Regions from separate parts of the Proteus hauseri genome, predicted to be linked through region 3. Evidence: predicted binding sites of a transcription regulator. Region 3 holds the regulator's gene; each other region holds the start of a gene.
What was found. The regulator CRP, encoded in region 3, controls carbon source genes, mostly activating them, when cyclic AMP is high. The targets are predictions, from matches to a motif close to ATGTGANNNNNNTCACAT.
Positions count from the first base shown of each region.

Region 1: a site for CRP is predicted at 2,314-2,331, ahead of deoC (deoxyribose-phosphate aldolase). Genes of this name have one in related genera too.
Region 2: a site for CRP is predicted at 1,794-1,811, ahead of PH4a_RS12695 (CidA/LrgA family protein). Genes of this name have one in related genera too.

Region 1 covers NZ_CP026364.1:928,396-933,931, reverse strand. Annotated here, with positions in the region: gene PH4a_RS04360 (TatD family hydrolase) at 1-386, shown strand, start outside; gene PH4a_RS04355 (NupC/NupG family nucleoside CNT transporter) at 741-2,042, shown strand; gene deoC (deoxyribose-phosphate aldolase) at 2,562-3,341, shown strand; gene deoA (thymidine phosphorylase) at 3,412-4,734, shown strand; gene deoB (phosphopentomutase) at 4,801-5,536, shown strand, end outside.
Region 2 covers NZ_CP026364.1:2,783,987-2,789,522, forward strand. Annotated here, with positions in the region: gene cdd (cytidine deaminase) at 1-373, opposite strand, end outside; gene PH4a_RS12690 (CidB/LrgB family autolysis modulator) at 571-1,266, opposite strand; gene PH4a_RS12695 (CidA/LrgA family protein) at 1,266-1,742, opposite strand; gene metG (methionine--tRNA ligase) at 1,876-3,903, opposite strand; gene apbC (iron-sulfur cluster carrier protein ApbC) at 4,108-5,220, shown strand; gene udk (uridine kinase) at 5,433-5,536, shown strand, end outside.
Region 3 covers NZ_CP026364.1:1,238,799-1,244,334, forward strand. Annotated here, with positions in the region: gene PH4a_RS05635 (YheU family protein) at 1-73, shown strand, start outside; gene PH4a_RS05640 (phosphoribulokinase) at 150-1,019, shown strand; gene PH4a_RS05645 (OsmC family protein) at 1,111-1,518, opposite strand; gene crp (cAMP-activated global transcriptional regulator CRP) at 1,830-2,462, shown strand; gene argD (bifunctional acetylornithine/succinyldiaminopimelate transaminase) at 2,574-3,791, opposite strand; gene PH4a_RS05660 (aminodeoxychorismate synthase component II) at 3,909-4,484, opposite strand; gene ppiA (peptidylprolyl isomerase A) at 4,859-5,428, opposite strand.

The sequences.
Region 1 (5,536 bases), 310 kb from region 3:
ACAAATTGCATGCACTGTTGCGTCGTTATGATGTGCCTCGTAAAGGGGTTATTCATGGTTTTGCAGGTAGTCAACAGCAAGCAGAAAAGTTTATTGAACTTGGCTATTTTATTGGTGTGGGTGGAACAATCACCTATGAACGAGCACAAAAAACACGTCGTGCAATTACCTCATTACCATTAGATAGATTATTGTTAGAAACTGATGCGCCCGATATGCCGGTAAGTGGATTTCAAGGCGAACCCAATCGACCTGAGCGTATTAAGCATGTCTTCTACCAACTTTGTGAACTACGTCGAGAAACACCAGAGGCTATTGCAAAGCAACTCTATTTGAATAGTCTACAATTATTTCGGTTAAAGGATGATATTGTCTCTTTGAATTGAATTTAAGCTGGATAACTTCCACTTAAATAGATTTTATCTTGTTGATTTAACTAATAAAATAAAATATCTTTACTTTTATATCCTGATAAATTATTGATTAACAATAAACCTATCTTGTTAATTAGATGATATTTTCCTTCTCGTAAAATTGTCTTTTATACTTTTCGTTCCCTTTTATTGTGATCTATATCTCATTTGTAACTTTTATGTTACTTTTTTCGAGCTTTAATTGTGATGGATATAGACGGTTCTTTTTCTGGACTGGGTATAATTATTTCGTAAAAGAGTCAGTAGGCTTGAATTCAAGTGTTACTGATAATCCATTAAATTTTTTAGGTGAACAGGGATCCTTCAATGCAACTCATTATGAGCTTGGTCGGAATGGTAACGTTAGTATTAATTGCCATTCTTTTTTCCAGCAATCGACGAGCTATTAGATTACGTACCGTTGGTGGCGCATTCCTTATTCAGATTGGCTTAGGGGCATTTGTTCTTTACTCTGAAGGAGGGCGTGAGGTACTTCTTGCGGTTTCTGATGCAGTTAAGAATGTTATTGATTACGGCAATAATGGGATGAGTTTCTTATTTGCTGGATTAGTATCAGATAAAATGTTTGAGCTATTTGGTAATGGCGGCTTTGTTTTTGCTTTACGTGTCTTACCGGTTATTGTTTTCTTCTCTTCATTAATCGCAGTACTGTATTACTTAGGCATTATGCAGATTGTGATTAAAATTCTTGGTGGCGGTTTACAAAAAGTTCTAGGAACTTCGCGTACCGAATCAATGTCAGCAACAGCAAATATTTTTGTTGGACAAACCGAAGCACCACTGGTTGTGCGTCCTTATATTGCGCGTATGACAACCTCTGAGTTATTTGCTGTAATGTGTGGTGGATTAGCTTCTGTTGCTGGTTCTGTACTTGCGGGTTATGCAAGTATGGGCGTGCCATTAGAATATTTGATAACTGCGTCGTTTATGGCTGCACCTGGTGGTTTATTATTTGCTAAATTACTGATCCCTGAAACTGAAACGCCTGACGATCAAAAAGATGCACTCGATAAAATGAGTGATGAAGAAAAACCAGCAAACATTATTGATGCAGCTGCGGCTGGTGCATCTTCAGGTTTACAGCTAGCACTTAACGTAGGTGCAATGCTATTAGCATTCGTTGCCTTAATTGCATTAGTCAATGGTATTCTTGGTGGTATCGGTGGTTGGTTCGGTTATGAGAATTTCTCATTAGAACTCGTTTTAGGTTGGGTATTTGCCCCGATAGCCTTCTTGATTGGTGTGCCTTGGAATGAAGCGACTATCGCGGGTTCTTTCATTGGTCAAAAATTAGTTATCAATGAGTTTTATGCTTATTCTGAGTTTAGTAAGTATCTTCAAGAAGATGCCAATGTATTGGCTTCTGGATTAATGGTACTTTCTGATCAAACTAAAGTAATCATCTCCTTTGCACTATGTGGTTTTGCCAACCTTTCTTCCGTTGCCGTATTATTAGGCGGATTGGGCGGTATGGCACCTAATCGCCGTAAAGATGTTGCTCGTTTAGGAATGAAAGCTGTACTTGCAGGTACGCTCTCTAACTTAATGAGTGCGACAATTGCTGGATTCTTCTTTGCATTAACCGCAATGGCTGTTGTTGCTGCGTAATTATTTTTCTGATTAAGAGCAGATAGGTTATTCATCTATCTGCTCTTTTATGTTTGTTTTCTAGTGTGATGTTAACTACTTTTATTATGAGAGATATTTCGCAGATTGTACTGAATATCGCCGATTAGTCTGTTGTTTTGTTTAGATTAAGATTTTTTTGCGTTATAACGACGACTTAATAGCGATATTCGAGTAACATTAAAGCAGAAAATAGCCAAATCGTGACTTCTATCACATTTTAATGTCATTGATTGCAAGTTGCATTTGATTAGTGTGATGTAAAGCACATCTAATTGTTCCTTAGCGTGTTCAAATAAGATGTGCTGAAACTTCATGGAATGGCGAAAGCTCAATGACGGGTCGCCGAAGTGAGCATAGCGCGGTGAGAAGGATCTCAGCTGTCGTTGTGGTGTTAAGCTGCAACAACATCTTCAAGGAACCAAGTCCGCTCGCCAACAAAATTAATCGCTAACCTTAAGCGTAGCCCAAAGGGCTTGAGAAACATCGTTGGAGAGTTTTATGACAGATTTAACCGCTGCAGCGCGCCTTGCGCTGTCTTTGATGGATTTAACTACATTAAATGATGATGATACTGATGCAAAAGTGACTGCTTTGTGTCATCAGGCTAAAAGCCCAGAAGGCAATACGGCCGCTATTTGTATCTACCCTCGCTTTATTCCTTTAGCGCGTAAAGTGTTACGCGAACAAGGTACACCAGACGTTCGTATCGCAACTGTAACCAACTTCCCTCATGGTAATGATGATTTAGATATCGCATTAGCAGAAACCAATGCGGCATTAGCTTATGGCGCAGATGAAGTTGACGTTGTTTTCCCTTACCGTGCATTTATGGCAGGTAACGAACAAATCGGTTTTGATATCGTTAAAGCATGTAAAGAAGCATGTGCTGAAGCGGGTTCATTACTGAAAGTAATTATAGAAACGGGTGAGCTGAAAGATCCTGCGCTGATCCGTAAAGCATCTGAAATTTCTATTAAAGCAGGTGCAGACTTTATTAAAACGTCTACAGGTAAAGTGCCTGTAAATGCAACACTGGAAAGTGCTGAGTTAATGATCCAAGTGATCCACGACATGGGTGTTGGCAAAGAAGTTGGCTTTAAACCTGCTGGTGGTGTTCGTACCGCAGAAGAAGCCGCTCAATACCTTGCTTTAGCTAATCGCATTATGGGTGATAACTGGGTTGATGCCCGTCACTTCCGTTTTGGCGCGTCAAGCTTGTTAGGTAATTTATTAGCCACTTTAGGTCATGGCGAGCAAAAATCGTCTAGTGGTTACTAATCCATTCGTGAAATACGCCCACGGCTAATAAGCATGGGCGTTACTAGTACTATAAAGCCAGGAGGTTGCAGTGTTTCTTGCCCAAGAGATTATTCGTAAAAAGCGTGATGGTCATCCTTTAACTGAGGAAGAAATTCGCTTTTTTATTAACGGTGTCAGAGATAATACTGTTTCTGAAGGTCAAATTGCTGCGTTAGCAATGACTATCTATTTTCATGACATGACTATGCCAGAGCGTGTTGCACTGACATTAGCTATGCGTGATTCCGGTACAGTGCTTAACTGGAAAAGCTTAAACCTAAATGGTCCAATAGTTGATAAACACTCAACAGGTGGTGTTGGTGATGTCACTTCACTGATGTTAGGGCCAATGGTCGCGGCTTGTGGTGGTTATGTACCTATGATTTCTGGTCGTGGACTCGGCCATACAGGTGGAACACTTGATAAACTCGAAGCAATTCCGGGTTTTGATATTTTCCCTGATGATGAAAAATTCCGCGATATCATTCGTAATGTAGGTGTTGCAATTATTGGGCAGACTAACTCATTAGCACCTGCTGACAAACGTTTCTATGCAACCCGTGATATTACTGCAACAGTTGATTCGATTCCGCTTATTACTGCATCAATTTTAGGTAAAAAATTAGCTGAAGGCTTAGATGCATTAGTGATGGACGTTAAAGTTGGATCGGGTGCTTTTATGCCAACTTATCAGAAATCTGAAGAGCTGGCGGAGTCTATTGTAAAAGTTGCTAATGGTGCTGGTTGTCAAACCACAGCGCTGTTAACCGATATGAACGAAGTTCTGGCTTCTAGCGCAGGTAATGCGGTTGAAGTTCGTGAAGCGGTTCAATTCTTAACTGGAGAATACCGTAACCCACGTTTATTTGAAGTTACCATGGCTTTGTGTGTTGAAATGCTAGTATCAGGTCGTTTAGCAGATGATCGCCAACAGGCTCGTCAAAAACTGCAAGATGTATTGGATAATGGCAAAGCGGCTGAAGTATTTGGTCGTATGGTTGCAGCCCAAAAAGGTCCATCTGACTTTGTTGAAAACTACAATAAATACCTGCCAACTGCGGTATTAAGTAAACCTGTATTCGCTGAAACTGCGGGATTTGTTACTGAAATGGATACCCGTGCTTTAGGTATGTCTGTTGTGACACTAGGCGGCGGCCGCCGTAAAGCAACTGATGCCATTGATTATAGTGTTGGATTAAGCGATATCGCAGCGTTGGGTGCTGAAATCAGCTCTGATACGCCTTTGGCGATGATCCACGCTAATAGTGAAAAATCATGGCAAGAAGCCGCTGCTGAAGTACGTAAAGCAATAAAAATTGGTGACAGCAAACGTGAAGCATCACCAATGGTTTACCGCCAAATCAGCGAATAAGAACTCAATTACGATTTATAAGTGACATATCCGTGGTCTACGGAAAATGACACAGGAGAGAGAATTATGAAACGTGTATATATCATGGTATTAGATTCCTTCGGTATCGGTGCTGCCGGTGATGCGGAGAAATTTGGCGACCAAGGTTCAAACACTTTAGGTAGTATCGCAAAAGCGTTTGCTGAAGGTAAAGCAGATAAAGACGGTCGTAAAGGTCCTCTTCATTTACCTAATCTATGCCGTTTAGGTTTAGCCAAAGCAGCAGAAGAATCTGCTGGTGAATTCCCTATTGGTTTAGATAAGAACGCAGATATTATCGGTGCGTATGCTTATGCAAGTGAGATCTCTTCTGGTAAAGATACTCCGTCAGGCCACTGGGAAATTGCGGGTGTTCCTGTTCTGTTCGATTGGGGATACTTTAAAGATCTGAAAAACTCTTTCCCACAAGAATTGTTAGAAAACATCGTTAAGCGTGCAAAATTACCGGGTTACTTAGGTAACTGCCATGCATCAGGTACAGTCATTCTTGATGAGCTGGGTGAAGAACATATGAAAACCGGCAAACCGATTTTCTACACCTCTGCTGACTCAGTATTCCAAATTGCTTGTCATGAAGAAACTTACGGCTTAGATAAGCTGTATGAACTGTGTGAAATCGCTCGTGATGAATTAAATAAAGGCGATTACAATATTGGTCGTGTTATTGCTCGTCCATTTATTGGAGACAAACCAGGCAACTTTGCACGTACTGGTAACCGTCATGACTTAGCCGTTGAGCCACCAGCACCAACCATGTTGAAAA
Region 2 (5,536 bases), 1.5 Mb from region 3:
TAACAGTAATGGCAGATAAGCGTGTTTCACCCTTTAACCATGCATGAGTAATGGCGCTTTGTTCAGCGTGCACTGTTTGTTGTAATGGCGCGCCAGCAAATTCCATATTGGCACCAAAATACAAATTACCGCTTTCGCCACGAGCGACAGCACCAACATTAAAATGTGATATAGGCGCTACGGCACAAGCAGCTGCGACAGGAAGAAGTGCTAATGCAAGAGCATCATCATCACATTGCAACTGTGTTTTGATGGCATTGACCTGCTGCGCTGTAAACATGGCAGGGAACTCATCCTGCTCAATATAAGGAGCAAGGGCTTGTTGTAGCTGAGGGGATAAATCTGACCAAATTGCCTGAAAGCGAGTATGCATACATGAGTCTCCCATTAATCTTTCTGTATTATAAGATTTTAGGCATCTTTATCTATTCTTATATGTGATTAATGTCATGCTTTCAATGAAACCATTGCAACAAGTTGGCTAATTGAGAGATGCATCTCAAATTTATGGTCTTATTCCCCGAAATAAATAATTATAACGGGGAATAAAAAGTAGCCATAACAAGAATATTAACCAAAAAGATGAAGTATAAAAGGAAAAATAAAAGGTGCACTTAATGAGGTAATAATACCGCAGGTCATTAATGCTAGTGAACTATAAGCGCCTTCAATATAATCAACCTCGGCAGCTCTTGCTGTTCCGACAGCGTGAGATACTGTTCCCATCGCTAAACCACGAGAGGCATGGGTTGGAATACGTAATATTTTAAATAGCGTGTGACCAAAAATGGCACCTAAAATACCTACTGCAATAACACATGCAGCACTGATTGCAGGAATACCACCTATAGAGTCCGCGACAGCCATCGCAATAGGCGTTGTAACCGATTTAGGTAAAATTGATGCAGCGATTTCAGGTGTTGCACCCGCCCATAAGGCAATTGCTGTACCACTCACCATCGCAGCAACACTACCAATAAAACAAATACTAATGAGTGATTTCCACTGTGCTCGAATTTGGTGTAATTGCTGATAAAGCGGAATAGCTAAAGCAACCACAGCTGGTTGTAATAAGTCATTTAAAATACGACTACCAGCAAAATAATGCTCATAGGGTGTATGTGTGATTAATAAAATAGGAATAATAACCGCAATACCAATAAGCAATGGGTTCAAAATAGGTAATTTATAACGAGCTGCGAGTTTACGTGATAAATAAAAGACAATTATGGTCAAAGGAAGTGACCACCAAATATTCATTAACATTAACATTTTTTCTTCTCACTTAACGCCTTATCGTCGTCTTTCTGTTGCATTTTTTCTACAACGTCCTCAACTATATCAGGTTTTGAACCCACGATAATGCGCTCACGGTGAACATAGTGTGAGCAATAAGCGACTAATGCCATAACACCAAAGGTACTTATCACACTTGCTAAAACAATAGGGAAAAGTTGCTGACTTAATAAATCATAATAATTCATTACTGCTACTCCGATAGGAATAAAGAGTAATGTCATATTTTTTAATAAAATATTGGCTCCGGGTTTTACCCAACGTAAAGGAATAAGTTGGAAAGCGAGTAAACCAAATAAAATAAGTAAGCCAACAATACTGCCTGGAACCGCGAAGGGTAGAAGGGCTGAAATAAGATTACCAGCAAAAAGACAAAGATAGAGTACAAGAAAAGCGCGGAGATAATGCCAAAGTGTAATCCGCAATCGTGCCCGATTAGATTTCATAAGTAAGTGTCCTAAATCAACTAACAGATTTATCATACACCGATTTTGAAAGTGTGCTATGGATCACAATAAAAAAAAGCGGGGCTCTTATAGAACCCCGCCATTTATTTATCAGGCAAATGAATTTTGGTGATTATTTCACTTGTTGACCCGGTTTTGCACCATTGTCTGGGCTGAGTAAAAAGATATCTTCGCCGCCAGGACCTGCTGCCATGACCATGCCTTCTGAAATACCAAAACGCATTTTACGAGGTGCTAAGTTTGCCACCATAACAGTTAAGCGACCTTCTAACACTTTTGGATCTGGGTATGCTGTACGAATTCCAGAGAATACTTGGCGTGTTTCGCCACCTAAATCTAAAATTAATTTTAGCAGTTTGTCAGAACCTTCAACGAAATCTGCTTGTTTAATTTCAGCAATGCGCATATCGATTTTAGCAAAATCGTCAAACTTAATCGTTTCTTGAATGGGATCATCAGCTAATGGCCCTGAGACTTCTTTAATTGGCGCAATAGTACTTTTTGATGCTTCAACCATTGCATCGGCTTTATCCATATCAATACGGTTAAACAATGCTTTAAATTTGGTGATTTCTGTACCTAAAAGAGGTTGAGCCAATGAATCCCATGTTAACTCTGTTTGCAAAAAGGCTTCAGTACGTTCAGTTAATGAAGGTAAAATTGGTTTCAGGTAAGTCATAAGTACACGGAATAAGTTAATCCCCATTGTACAAATTGCCTGTAACTCAGCATCTTTGCCTTCTTGTTTTGCCACAACCCACGGTGCTTTTTCGTCAATATAACGGTTTGCTTCATCAGCTAATGCCATAATTTCACGAATAGCTTTACCGTATTCACGGCTCTCAAATGATTGTGCAATAGTGGTTTGCATATCAACAAAGTGCTGATAAAGCTTAGCATCATCTAAGGTGTTTGCTAATTTGCCATCAAAACGTTTACTGATAAAACCTGCAGTACGAGAAGCGAGGTTAACCACTTTGTTAACGATGTCGCTATTTACGCGTTGCACAAAGTCTTCTAAGTTTAGGTCAATATCATCAATGCGCGATGAAAGTTTCGCTGCATAGTAATAACGTAGGCAATTAGCATCAAAATGGTCAAGGTAAGCACGCGCAGTAATAAAAGTACCACGAGATTTAGACATCTTGGCACCATTGACGGTGACATAACCATGAACAAATAGGTTTGTTGGTTTACGGTATTCACTGCCTTCTAACATCGCTGGCCAGAATAAGCTGTGGAAATAGACAATATCTTTACCAATAAAGTGATAAAGGTCAGTTTTGCTGTCTTTATTCCAAAACTCATCAAAACTTAAATCACCACGTTTTTCACATAGATTTAAGAATGAGCTCATGTAACCAATAGGAGCATCTAGCCAAACGTAGAAATATTTACCCGGCGCATCTGGAATTTCAAAACCAAAATAAGGTGCATCACGAGTGATATCCCACTGTTGCAAACCACTGTCGAACCACTCTTGCATTTTGTTCGCAACTTGCTCTTGCAGTGCGCCAGAGCGGATCCATGCTTGTAACATATTGCTAAAAGCGGGTAGATCAAAGAAATAGTGCTCAGTTTGACGCATGACAGGCGTTGAACCAGAAACAACAGAACGAGGATTAATTAACTCTGTTGGGCTGTATGTTGAGCCACATACTTCGCAATTATCGCCATATTGATCTTCTGCTTTACATTTAGGGCAAGTGCCTTTTACAAAGCGGTCAGGTAAAAACATGCCTTTTTCTTCGTCATAAAGCTGAGAAATAGTTTTGCTTTTAATATGGCCATTTTGTTTTAGCGCAAGATAAATTTTAGTCGATAATTCACGACTTTCATCACTGTGAGTTGAGTGATAGTTATCATAGCTAATATTAAAACCAGCAAAATCCTGCTGATGCTCTTGGCTCATTTCGTCTATCATAGCTTCTGGAGTAATACCCAGTTGTTGAGCTTTCAGCATAATTGGTGTGCCGTGAGCATCGTCAGCGCAGATGAAATGAACTTCTTTGCCGCGCATTCGGTGGTAACGGACCCAGATATCTGCCTGAATGTGCTCAAGGATATGACCGAGATGAATTGAACCGTTAGCATAAGGTAACGCGCAGGTTACCAATAATTTATTCGCGACGTGAGACATAGTAAGGATCTTACTTCCATAAAATTAATAAAAGGGACTTTGATGTTAACCTATCCGCCATCATGTCGCTAGGGCAATAACGGAGTTTTTGCAAGAGAAATTTCCGTTAGCAAATTGAGGTAAGGCATTATCGTAGTCATCGACTATCTGATATGATGGATGCACTCATATATTTAATAAATAATGAAAACGAGAGGAGCCGGGATGAGTGAAAAATCCCCCGAGCAGACCACCCCTGAGATTCTGAAAGAAAAAGTTTCAGGTGTCTTGTCTACTTTTGAACACCCGACATTGAAGCGTAACCTGCTTTCATTAAAAGCATTACACCAATGTGCGATGATTGACGATGTGCTGCATATCGAATTAGTGATGCCATTTGTTTGGAAAAAAACTTTCCAAATGCTAATTGAAGAAAAAACAGCTGAACTTCGCGAAATCACAGGTGCAAAAGCCATTGAATGGAAACTTAAGCATAATATTTCAACTTTACGCCGTGCTAATGATTTGCCAGGTGTAAATGGTGTTCGTAATATTCTTGCTGTGAGTTCCGGTAAAGGTGGCGTTGGTAAATCAAGTACTGCGGTGAACCTTGCTTTAGCATTAGCGCAAGAAGGTGCAAAAGTGGGTATTCTTGATGCTGATATTTATGGGCCTTCTATTCCAAATATGTTAGGTACTACGATGGAGCGTCCTACGTCTCCAGATGGTCAGCATATGGCGCCAATCATGGCTTACGGATTAGCATCTAACTCTATCGGTTATTTGGTTACTGATGATAATGCGATGGTTTGGCGTGGTCCTATGGCAAGTAAGGCGTTAATGCAAATGTTGCAAGACACGCTATGGCCTGATTTGGATTATCTGGTTATCGATATGCCACCGGGTACTGGTGATATTCAGCTAACCTTATCGCAAAATATCCCTGTGACTGCCGCTGTTGTTGTGACAACTCCGCAAGATATTGCGCTGGTGGATGCAATGAAAGGCATCGTCATGTTTAAGAAAGTCAATGTACCTGTATTAGGTATTATTGAAAACATGAGCGCGCATATTTGCAGTAACTGTGGCCACCTAGAACCTATTTTTGGAACAGGTGGTGCGGCAAAATTAGCTGAAAAATATAACTGTTTACTGTTAGGTCAAATTCCACTTCATATCTCTTTACGTGAAGACTTAGATCGTGGCCAACCAACAGTAATGCGTGATCCTGAAGGTGAATTTGCCGATATTTATCGTGAAATTGCATCGAATGTATCAGCACAAATGTTCTGGGATGGTGACACTATTGCGACGGAAATTTCTTTCCGCGCAGTTTAAGCATCATTCGAATAATTTATTGATTAAAATGGGAAGTTATTTGGCTTTCCATTTTTTTATCTATTATTTCTGACTATTTTTGATAAAAAATAAATAGATTTCTGGTTTTACTCTGGAACCTGAATGATTTCAAAACTATAATCTGCGCTAGCGTAATGTTTCCATATTATTACGTTATCCCTCTTTTTATTTCAAACCAGGTTTTTTTAATTATGGCTGACACAGCACATCAGTGCACAATTGTAGGTATCGCTGGAGCCTCTGCTTCAGGTAAAAGTCTTATTGCAAGCACGCTTTACCGTGAATTAAGAGCGCA
Region 3 (5,536 bases):
AGCAGTATTAGTCTGGTCAGAGTTGCATGAAAGCGTCAATATTATGCCTGCATCACAGTTTCGCCCTGATTAATTAAGCTCAGTTGACGGCATGGCATCTACCCGCAAGGGACCGGCTCCCCTTGCTTTGATAAAGGAGCAACGTTTTTATGTCTATCAAACACCCTATTATTGCCGTCACCGGTTCTAGCGGCGCTGGAACCACCACTACAAGCCAAGCTTTCCGTAAAATATTCCAACAAATTAATGCGAATGCGGCATTAATTGAGGGAGATAGTTTTCATCGCTACACTCGCCCTGAAATGGATATGGCCATTAGAAAAGCCAAAGAACAAGGTCGGCACATTAGTTATTTTGGTCCAGAAGCAAATGATTTTAACCTACTAAGTTCGACATTGCACAATTACGGCAAAGCAGGCCAAGGCGAGTGTCGTAAATACCTTCACTCTTATGACGAAGCAACGCCTTACAATCAGCTACCAGGTACTTTCACACCTTGGGAACCATTACCTGAAAAAACAGATGTACTTTTCTATGAAGGGTTACATGGTGGCGTTGTCACACAAGAGCACAATGTTGCACAACATGTCGATTTACTGGTGGGTGTTGTCCCGATAGTCAATCTTGAGTGGATACAAAAATTGACTCGTGACACAACAGAACGAGGCCATTCTCAAGAAGCCGTAAAAGATTCGGTCGTTCGCTCAATGGATGACTATATTAATTATATTATTCCTCAATTTTCTCGTACCCATATTAACTTTCAGCGTGTGCCTACTGTTGATACCTCAAATCCATTTTCAGCCAAAGCAATTCCGACTTTAGATGAAAGCTTTATTGTGATCCGCTTTCGTGGCCTTACCGATATTGACTTTCCTTATCTGCTGGCTATGTTACATGGTTCGTTTATGTCAACAATAAATACGATAGTTGTTCCTGGTGGAAAATTAGGTTTAGCAATGGAATTAATTATGGCGCCATTAGTCAGTAAATTATTAAATGGTGAAAAAATTAGTTAAATAGACTTATTTCTATTTAGTAAAAAAATAATATCCCATCGGTAAAAGGGATATTATTTTATTAGTTAAAAACTATTTTAAAATATCAAATTTATTCAGAGTCTTTTATTTCAAATGAATGAGTAATAGTTGCCGCTTTACCCAACATTAAAGAAACCGAACAATATTTTTCTGCCGATAATTGAACAGCTCGTTCAACAATTTTATCCGTAAGCTCTTTACCAGAAACAATAAAATGTAAATTGATATCGGTAAATAAACGAGGCGCTTCTTCACGACGATTAGAAGTTAATTTTACTTCACAATCAGTCACTTGGTGACGGCCTTTACGTAAAATACTCACGACATCTATCGCACTACATCCACCAGCTGCAATTAATAGCATTTCCATTGGACTTGGCGCTTTATCGCCAGAATTACCATCCATCATGATTTGATGGCCTGAAGAAGACTCCCCTAGAAAAGATAAATCCTCAACCCATTTAACCCGTGCTTCCATTTATTTATCCTCAATAAGACAGAAACTAAAAGAGTACATTCTCATAATTCAACTGGCAATTAGCAAATAGGTTTATTATGCTGACTGCGTAAAACGAGACTTAATGCGTTAACTGTGCTAAAAACAATATCTGCTTGATGATAGTGGTTAAGATCAATGCATTATTTTCTCATTTATTATAATCTATTCCATATTAACTTTCCGTGTTCTCAGGAAGTTAATCGGTAAAGATAGGATTTTTAAGCATGCTGTCTCAAAAGGGAACCTATCCGTTTTGAAAGGCTGCATTTAACGTACAGAGGATAACGCGAATGGTTCTCGGCAAGCCGCAAACAGACCCGACTCTTGAATGGTTTTTGTCTCACTGCCATATTCACAAATATCCATCCAAGAGCACGCTGATCCACCAAGGTGAGAAAGCGGAAACACTTTATTATATTGTTAAAGGTTCCGTAGCTGTTCTTATTAAAGATGAAGAAGGAAAAGAAATGATCCTCTCCTACCTAAATCAGGGGGATTTCATCGGTGAACTTGGATTATTTGAAGAAGATCAAGAACGTAGTGCATGGGTTAGAGCAAAAACAGCCTGTGAAGTAGCAGAAATTTCCTATAAAAAATTCCGCCAATTAATTCAGGTTAATCCTGATATTCTTATGCGTCTTTCTGCCCAAATGGCGAATAGACTGCAAACAACATCAGAAAAAGTAGGTAACCTTGCTTTCCTTGATGTAACAGGACGTATTGCACAAACCTTACTTAACTTAGCAAAACAACCTGATGCAATGACCCACCCTGATGGCATGCAAATTAAAATTACACGTCAGGAAATTGGTCAGATTGTAGGTTGTTCACGCGAAACGGTAGGCCGTATTTTAAAAATGCTGGAAGATCAAAATCTGATCTCTGCACACGGTAAAACTATCGTCGTTTACGGCACCCGCTAAGTTTAGTCACCTAGAACAAATAATAGCCCATTTCCAAAATGGGCTATTAAAAATGATTTCTGCATAAAACCCCATCATGATTTGATGGGGTTTTTTAGTTGGAAAGAGGCATTAATTTATTTTAACAAATTCGGCAACTGCAACTTTTAATGCCGCCATTCCTTCTTGTAACTCTTCTTGAGTAATAATTAATGACGGTGTAAACCGCATTACATCAGGACCTGCATTTAACATCATTAATCCATGTTGCGCAGCAAGCCCTAATAGCACTTTCGCCTTACCTGCATATTTGGGCGCTAATTCAGCGCCAATTAACAAACCCTGACCTCGAATTTGTGTAAATACAGAGTAGCTTTGGTTGATTGCAGTTAATTCGTCAACAATCCATTGATAACGCATTTGCACACCATCAAGCAATGCGGGTGTATTAATTAAATCAAATGCTACATTACCAACTGCACATGCTAATGGATTACCGCCATATGTTGTACCATGAGTCCCTACACCCATTACAGAAGCAATCTCTTGCGTTGTCAGCATCGCACTTAATGGAAAACCACTGCCTAATGCTTTTGCTGTCGTGATGATATCTGGCATAACATCATAGTTCATATAGGCAAATAGCTTGCCTGTACGCCCCATACCCGTTTGTACTTCATCAAGCACTAATAACGCTTGGTGTTTGTCACACAGCTCTCGAAGTCCTCTCATAAATTCAGCTGTTGCTGGTGTAACCCCGCCTTCACCTTGAACGGGTTCTAGCACAACGGCACATGTATGATCATCCATTACCGCTTTCACCGCTTCTAGGTCATTAAAAGGCACATGAACAATATCGGCAGGTTTAGGACCAAAACCATCCGCATATTTAGGTTGCCCACCAACTGAAACCGTAAATAACGTTCGCCCATGAAAAGCATGATGAAAGGCAATAATTTTGGTTTTATAAGGACTATGACGCGTTATTGCATAATGACGAGCCAGTTTAAATGCAGCTTCATTCGCTTCTGCACCGGAATTCGCAAAAAAAACACGTTCAGCAAAAGTGTTATCGATTAATTTTTGCGCCAAACACAATGCGGGTTCATTAGTAAAAACATTACTGACATGCCAAAGCTGCTCACTTTGTTCTTTAAGTGCTTGATTGAGTGCTGGGTGACAGTGCCCTAATGCTAATACGGCAATCCCACCAGCAAAATCGATATAAGATTTGCCTTGTTGATCCCAAACACGGCTTCCTTTGCCTTTAACTGGAATAAACTCTGCGGGTGAATAGATTGGCAACATTACTTGATCGTAAGTTGCCCGGTTGATGCTTTGCGTTGTCATTACCCCACCTGATCGATATTTATTTCTAATGTGAAAATATAATCACTAAATATGAATAAAAAATCAAATCTGGTTGAGGGTAAAAATGCGTTATTTAGGTAAAATAATTCTATCTATTTAATATTTAAGGAAATTATTTAATAATTCATGTCCTTGTTCACTAAGAATACTTTCTGGATGAAATTGCACACCTTCTATCGGTAGTGTCCGATGTCGTATCCCCATGATTTCATCAACATTTCCATCATGTTGACTCCAGGCAGTGACTTCAAATGGTACTGGTAATGTAGCTGCATCAATCACCAAAGAGTGATAACGAGTCACATTTAAAGGTCGGTTAAGTCCCTTAAATACGCCTTGTTGGTTGTGATGGATAAGTGAGTTTTTACCATGCATCACTTCACGTGCTCTTATTACTGATGCACCAAAAGCTTGTCCAATAGCTTGATGTCCTAAACAAACCCCAAGGATCGGGATTTCACCGGCAAATCGCTGTATAGCCTCAAGAGAGATCCCTGCTTCATCTGGAGTACAAGGTCCTGGGGAGATAACAAGATGTGCTGGCATCATCTTTTCTATCTCTTTAAGCCCAATCTCATCATTACGTTTAACAACAACCTCAGCACCCAATTCACAAAAATATTGATAGAGGTTGTAAGTAAACGAGTCGTAATTATCAATAAGTAACAGCATATTAGCCTATCCGACTGATTTTTTTATCATTTTATATTTTATTGCTATTTTGAAACCGTTGTATCCCTGCCAAAATAGCTCGTTGTTTAACCGACGTGGGTACAACAAAGCCGATTATCATAGCACAGGTATAAAAAATGAATAGTAAGCAAGAAAACCTGCTGATTTATTGCGCAATAACAATAATGGCGGTAATTAATGATGAATAGAGTTGTTAATAACGTAATGAGTACTTATGACAGATGAACACATAAATAAAACGGTGGTAAAAAATATTTTTTTTGTAGTAAAAATCCCGGAATGAAACACGTTCATTCCGGTTGATTAGTATTTTAGCTTATTAGGATAAGTAAGGATCCTATCCTAATAACGCGTTATTTTTTGATGACTTCAGCAGAGAGGATCGTCACTGTTTTAACGGGTACATTCTGATAAGGACCAATATTACGAGTTTGAACTTGCGAAATCTTATTCACAACATCCATACCATCGACAACTTTACCAAACACAGCATAACCAAAATCACGTTGACCATGATCTAAGAAAGCATTATCAGCAACATTAATAAAAAATTGGCTCGTTGCGCTGTCTTTATCTGAAGTACGTGCCATCGCAATAGTACCTCTTACATTGCGTAACCCATTATCGGCTTCATTTTTAATTGGTTCACGAGCTTGTTTTTGTTGCAAATCAGCAGTAAAACCACCGCCTTGAACCATAAAACCAGGAATGACGCGATGAAAAGTTGTACCGTTATAATATCCATCCTCAACATACTGAATAAAATTTTTCGTTGTGTTAGGTGCTTTTTTATTATCCAGTGAAAGTTCGATATTACCTTCAGATGTGACTAATTTAACGAAGGTCTCTCCCGTTGCCATTGCAAAAGGCGCTGTTGTTAAAGTGCAAGCGGTAACGAAGGTGACAAGAAAACGTTTTAACATGCAGGGATCCTTTACTTTAATAGTCTACAACTTACTTAATATGCAGCGATTCTAATTCGCTGAGGTAAATAGTGCTAATCATTTACCTTTATTTACGCTTAATTAACG